DNA from 3 places in the Hahella sp. NBU794 genome. Region 2 is predicted to be linked to each of the others. Evidence: predicted binding sites of a transcription regulator. Region 2 holds the regulator's gene; each other region holds the start of a gene.
The links. The regulator sigma-54, encoded in region 2, starts transcription at its own class of promoters, with help from an activator protein. The targets are predictions, from matches to a motif close to TGGCACNNNNNTTGCTNT.

Region 1 (2,270 bases), 790 kb from region 2:
GAGGGCTCACTGTCGCCGCTCCACTGTCTGTGTTGTAGGTGTTGGTGCGGTATTCGTTTTTCAGGCGATGGCGCAGGATGTTTTGCCGTTCGTCATCCAGGTCCGTGTAAGCCGCGCCGTAGACCTCCTGCGCCGCCAGCTCAAGCCAGCGCACCAGTTCACGGTGCAGCCAGTCTGCAGTCCAGTCCGGCGCCTGATAGGCGCCGTGCCCCCAGATTGAACCCAGTTGCATGCCGCCTACGGACTGCCAGGCGGTTTGCCCATCGAGAATATTTTCCTGGGTAAAAATGGTCTCGCCCGAAGTGGTGACATAACGCTCCGGAATCGGCGGCGCCTGCCGGTAAACCTCGCGGCCAAAGAAACCAAGCAAGCAGAAGGTGGCGCCCAGTACGGCGATGAGCAGCCACCAGAGTTTACGATAGTCAGACATGGGCGTTCTCCACGGCGTCGGCGAACAATATGTTGTTTTCTAGATGGATGTGCTGCATCAGGTCGTCACGCAGTTGGGCGAGGCCGGTGTATAGCGCGCGCCAAGTGTTGCAGGCGCCTTTGGGTGGCGTGATGTTGTTGGTCAACGCCTCCAGATGCGCTAGTGCGTCGCCGTGCTGATCATGCTCCATGCGCATGACGGAAATAGGGCCTTGCGCCTGCATGCCGCTCATTCCCGCCAGCAGTATGGGAAATAGAATGTTCTCCTCTTTCATCATGTGGCTTTCCAACTCCTGGAGCATTTCCGTCAGGTGCTGGGCGAGTCCATTGGGACATTCCTCTCGCTCCCCGTGAACATGCTCCACGCGGCGAGCGAGGTGTATCAGCTCCGGAAGCTGTTCGCGATGGCGGGCGTGGTAGCGGGTGAGGATATGGTCGATCAGTTCAGGACGGCCGGCCTGGCTCCAAGTGTCCGCAGGCTCTTCCTGCAGGGCGTTGAGCCGTTGCAGCACAAGGTCCGGCTCTACTTCTTTTTCAGCCAGCGCATCACGTAACTTCTTCGCGCCTCCGCAACAAAAATCCAGTTGGTATTCACGAAAGAGGCGGGTGGAGCCGGGGAGGTTGCGAGCGATCCAGCCGACGGGGCGATCCAGTAAGGTCATGGCGGGTTTCCTTTGATAGTGATTAACTCGCCATAGCCATCGCAACCTTTGTGCCATTGATTATGTTATTGATATTTATAGAGTAAAAATTACATATGGTGTTTTTTACCCAAATCGAATAGGGTGATAAAAACCCTTTTAAGGTGATTAATACCATGATTGAAGCCAGTCTATTGGCGGACCTGGTGACGGAGCTGCCCCATGCGGTGCGTTATCAGCGCTTAATGAACGCCATGCGGGAATATTTCCACTGCGGCGCGGTGGCGCTATTACGGCTTGATGGCGACAGTCTGCGGCCGCTGGCGGCGGAGGGGCTGGTGGTGGAAACCCTGGGACGCCGTTTTATTATCGCAAAGCATCCCCGGCTTGCGGCGATTCTGGCCAGTCGACGGCCAGTGTGTTTCCCCTGCGATTCGAGCTTGCCCGATCCTTACGACGGTCTGCTGGAGAGCTGTGTCGGCGAGCCTTTGCCCGTACATGACTGTATGGGCGTGAGCCTCTATGTGGATGGCATCCTGTGGGGAGCGGTGACCCTGGATGCGTTGCAGGAAGGCACTTTTGACGCCCTGGCGCAGCAGGATCTGGCGCGTTTTACGCTGATCATCGAAGCGTCGGTAAGAGTGACCCGACTGGAGCAGGAGCGCCGAAATCTGGCGCTGATGCGGCAGGATGGCGATCGGCGGGGCGTAGCGCAGGAGGAAGGCGAGATCATTGGCTCCAGCGACAGCATCCGAAACCTGCTGCGGGAACTGGACGTGGTGGCGGACTCAGAACTACCGGTGTTGCTGATGGGGGAAACAGGGGTGGGTAAAGAGCTGTTTGCGCGGCGGCTGCACAGTCGCTCGCCGCGTCGGGAACGGCCGTTGATCCACGTGAATTGCGCGGCGCTGCCGGAATCGCTGGTGGAGAGTGAATTGTTCGGTCATAGCAAAGGCGCCTTTTCGGGGGCTTCGGCGGATCGCGCAGGTCGTTTTGAGGCGGCGCAAGGCGGAGTGATCTTTCTGGATGAAGTGGGAGAGCTGCCGCTCAGCGTGCAGGCGAAGTTGTTGCGGACGCTGCAGAACGGCGAGATTCAACGCCTGGGTGAGGACAAACCCAGGCAGGTGGATGTGCGGGTCATCGCCGCGACCAACCGACAGTTGAAAGACAGCGTTCGCGCCGGCGACTTTCGGGCGGATC
Region 2 (2,270 bases):
CATCTCAAAAAGCGCGGCATCGGCGTTTTAATTACAGACCATAATGTGCGCGAGACCTTGGATATTTGTGAACGCGCCTATATTGTCAGTGAAGGATTTATTATCGCAAGCGGCGCCCCAAGTGATATCCTTGCCAACCCAAAGGTTAGAGAGGTCTATCTGGGTGACCAGTTCAAACTTTAGTTTAACCGGCGGCCTCCATCCAAGATGGACCCCAAGGCTCAAGAGCTTAGGATTAAAGCACCTAATAACTATGAAAAACTCACAAGATCTGTGCCTGAATCGGTGGTAAGCATCAGATGGTTATGAAAACTTCATTGCAGTTAAAGCTGGGTCAACAGCTGACCATGACCCCGCAACTGCAACAAGCAATAAAACTTTTGCAGCTTTCAACACTGGATTTACAGCAGGAGATTCAACAAGCGCTTGAGTCCAACCCCATGCTGGAAGTGTCTGAAGAAGACGAATCTCCCAACCACGTTCAGAACGATACGATCAGCGACATGCTCGCTAACAACTCCAGCAAGGAGCGAACGCAAGAGTCGGGCATGGATGAAGGAGGATTCGCTGAAGAGGACAACTGGTCCGATTCCATTCCGAACGACCTCCCCGTCGATACCGCCTGGGATGATGTCTTCCAGAGCGGATCAAGCAGCTACAGCGGCGGCGAAGATGACGAATACGACTTCGAATCCCGCAATAGCAAAGGCGAAACCCTGCAAGACCACCTTCTCTGGCAACTAAACCTTACCCCCATGTCCGACATTGACCGCATGATCGCTGTTGCGATAATTGATGCAGTCAATACTGACGGCTATCTCTCCCTCACTCCAGACGAAATTCATGGCGGACTGCAAACTGAGGGGGAAGAAGAAATTGAGCTGGACGAAGTACGCGCCGTTTTAAAACGCGTACAGCAATTCGATCCTCCTGGAGTCGCCACCTGCAACTTACAGGATTGCCTGCTAAGCCAGCTGAATCAGTTGCCTAAAGACACCCCCTGGCTCGGTCAGGCCAAGCTGGTGGTCAGCCACTATATCAATCTGCTTGGCAACCGCGACTACGCCCAGTTGATGCGCCGCAGCCGCCTGAAAGAAGACGATCTGCGGGAAGTTCTCAAACTGATTCAAAGTCTGAACCCAAGGCCGGGCGAAGGCATTCAGGAAAGCAATACCGAATACGTGGTTCCTGACGTTATCGTCAAAAAAGCCAACGGCCGCTGGCTGGTGGAGCTGAACCCTGAAATCGCTCCCAAGATCCGCATCAACCCTGGCTATGCAGGTTTGGTGAGACGCGCGGACAACAGCTCAGACAACACTTATTTACGCGACCAGTTACAGGAAGCACGCTGGTTTATCAAAAGCTTGCAAAGCCGTAATGAAACTCTGTTGAAAGTCGCTTCACAAATCGTCGAACATCAGCAAGGATTCCTTGAGTACGGCGAAGAGGCGATGAAGCCACTGGTGCTGCACGATATTGCGGAGGCGGTGGAGATGCATGAGTCGACGATTTCCCGAGTGACCACCCAGAAATACATGCACACTCCTCGCGGCGTATTTGAGCTGAAGTACTTTTTCTCCAGCCATGTCAGCACAGACACGGGTGGCGAGTGTTCTTCGACCGCTATTAGAGCTATTATCAAGAAGTTAGTCGCGGCGGAATCACCGAAGAAACCATTGAGCGACAGCAAAATTGCTGCGCTGCTTGGCGACCAGGGCATCAACGTCGCCCGTCGCACGATCGCAAATTACCGGGAGGCGCTTTCCATTCCGCCTTCCAATGAACGTAAGCGGTTAATTTAAAAGGAGGAATGCAGGCATAAGACTTAAATCAAATAGTCACAAATTGGATGTGCTAGTATTTTTCATGGAAGTGCAAAATTCATAATGCACCGTATATTGGCATTAGGAGCAAAGTATGCAAATGAACATCACCGGACATCAAGTCGAGTTAACTGAAGCACTGAAAGACTACGTTAACAACAAGTTCGACAAGCTCGAACGACACTTCGACAGTATCAGTAATGTCCAAGTTACGCTCTCCATTCAAAAACAGCGTCAGATTGCGGAAGCAACCATGCACATAAGCGGCGCTGACCTGCATGCCAATGCTGAACACGAAGATATGTACGCGTCAATTGACGCACTGGTGGACAAATTAGACCGCCAGATCCTCAAACACAAAGAGAAGCACGTTGATCGGATGCACGGCGCATCCGCCAGATAACAGAACATGGCCCAAACCACACTAACTATTGAGTCAATTATCTC
Region 3 (2,270 bases), 1.2 Mb from region 2:
ACAGAAGCTTTCCGCGTTGCCTTTTCCGCGCACGATGTAGGAGCGGGCTCCCATGCTGCCTGGGATAATACCCAGCTGGCCTTCCTGTGCGCTTACTGCGCCTTTTCGGGTCAACCACACGTTTTTCCCGTAGTGGTTTTCCTTCTGCACATAGTTATGGTGACAGTTCACCGCTTCCAGCTCGGCGATTACCGGCTTGTTCAACGTAACCGCCAAGGCGTTCAGCGCCCGTTGCATCATCGCCTGACGGTTGATGCGCGCGAAATCCTGCGCCCAGCCAACAGCTTGCACATAGTCGTTGAAGTAATCGGTTCCCTCCGCCAGATAGGCCAGATCTTTATCCGGCAGGTTTACGAAGAAGCGCTCCATTTCTTTCTTCGCCAGCTTGATGAAATGCTCGCCGATACGATTCCCAACGCCGCGGGAACCGGAGTGCAGCATAATCCATACGTCGTTGTTCTCATCCAGACACACCTCGATGAAGTGGTTACCGGTTCCCAGGGTTCCCAGGTGGTTCACGTTGTTGGTGTTTTTCAAAACCGGGTGCTTTTCGCACAGGATTTTAAAACGATCCGCCAACTCATGAGTCCAACGAGCGCCTACATCCTCTGGAATATCATGCCAGGAACCCCGGTCGCGTCGTCCTGGCTGACGGCCATGGGGTATCGCCGCTTCTATCGCGCTACGCAGCGCTCCCAGAGAGTCCGGCAACTGGGTTGCATGCACGTCGGTCTTCACCGCCATCATTCCACAACCGATATCCACTCCCACCGCAGCGGGAATAATGGCGCCGGAAGTGGGAATAACAGAGCCGATGGTCGCGCCTTTACCTAAGTGCACGTCCGGCATCGCAGCCACCCACTTATGAATAAACGGCAGGGACGCAATGTTTCTTAATTGCTTGCGCGCTTCCGGTTCGAATGGAACGCCGTTGGTCCAGCTTTTGATCGGAACGCCTTTTTCTACGTTAGTTACTTCGTAGGGCATTTGGGGTTTTGTGCTTTGCATCATTCTCAAACCTTTTTGGTGGGACTCGCTTGTCCCGGAGCAACTGTATTTGGATGAATCGCCTTGCAGCAGGTTCATCTTGATACCATTACTATTACAAAAGCTGGGCCAACTTTTCTCATATACTTAACTATATGAAAAATAAGAATATATAGAATATTGTCGAAATATGTCGTTGAATAAATATATCTATTTAGATAGAGATTTATGTTTTTAGATTATCGAATTCCAGATCGAACTTACTCAGATACTGCCGTAGACGATGAGAGTCGTTACTGGAGCTTTTACGCAATCTTGAACGGTTGAAGAGCTGGCGCCCCGCCTCCGACAAGGAGCGGCTATCACGGCAGAGCGCAATCACACTGCGTAACTGATATTGGTCGAAGGCGTCAATTTCCGCCACCTGTTCAGGGGACAGGTAGTCTTCCAATGGCGGCAGAGACTCCTGAGCGCTGCTGCGTCGCCAGAATCGCCGTAGACGGTCGCACTCTTCATCCACCAGCGTTTCGTTGATGCGGCCGCCTTCAGAGAGTGTGGCCATGCGCTGTACACAGGCGTTCAGGTCGCGGAAATTACCTTGCCATAAGGAATCCGGTTGTTGCGCGAAATGCAGAAATCTGGCCCGGGCGGCTTTATTGAAGCTGACCTTATGACCTAACTGCTGCTCGGCTTTTTGTAGCTCATACTCCAGGTTAGGCTCTATGTCTTCGCGGCGGTCTTTTAATCCGGGGAGTTCATAACTCCACAGATTGATGCGGGCCAGCAGGTCCTCCCGAAAGCTGCCATTGTCAACCTGCTTCTGCAGGTCGCGATTGGTGCCGGCAATAAGCTGGAAGTCGCTGTGCGCAGGATTGTCGGAACCGACGGGGTAGAAGCGCTTCTCTTCAATGGCGTGTAACAACATCGCCTGTTCATCCAGGCCCAGTTCGCCGATTTCATCCAGGAACAGCAATCCCTGATCGGCTTTGGCGAGCAGGCCCTTGCGAGCGGTCTGCGCACCGGTGAAAGCGCCCTTGTTGTGGCCGAACAGCGCCGACATAGCGCTGTCGCCACGTAGCGTGGCGCAGTTGACTGATACAAATTCACCTCTGACGGAGCCGCGGATTTTCTTCAGCTCAAAAATCTTGCCGGCGAGCTGGGATTTGCCTGCCCCAGTGGGGCCGGTGATCAGAATCGGCGCCTGGGAGCGAATCGCCACCCGTTCGATTTGCTGGATCATGGCGTTGAAGCGGGCGTTGCGGGTCGCTATGCCTGATTTGAGA

Region 1: ytfE (iron-sulfur cluster repair protein YtfE) is a predicted target of sigma-54. The motif match lies at 1,130-1,147, and genes of this name have one in related genera.
Region 3: ACQYWX_RS00815 (RtcB family protein) is a predicted target of sigma-54. The motif match lies at 1,102-1,119, and genes of this name have one in related genera.

What each region holds. Positions count from the first base shown of each region.
Region 1 is NZ_CP192738.1:639,693-641,962, forward strand. It holds gene ACQYWX_RS02870 (nitric-oxide reductase large subunit) at 1-430, opposite strand, end outside; gene ytfE (iron-sulfur cluster repair protein YtfE) at 423-1,091, opposite strand; gene norR (nitric oxide reductase transcriptional regulator NorR) at 1,247-2,270, shown strand, end outside.
Region 2 is NZ_CP192738.1:1,430,267-1,432,536, reverse strand. It holds gene lptB (LPS export ABC transporter ATP-binding protein) at 1-183, shown strand, start outside; gene ACQYWX_RS06410 (RNA polymerase factor sigma-54) at 306-1,802, shown strand; gene hpf (ribosome hibernation-promoting factor, HPF/YfiA family) at 1,918-2,226, shown strand; gene ptsN (PTS IIA-like nitrogen regulatory protein PtsN) at 2,233-2,270, shown strand, end outside.
Region 3 is NZ_CP192738.1:184,562-186,831, forward strand. It holds gene ACQYWX_RS00815 (RtcB family protein) at 1-1,011, opposite strand, end outside; gene rtcR (RNA repair transcriptional activator RtcR) at 1,214-2,270, opposite strand, start outside.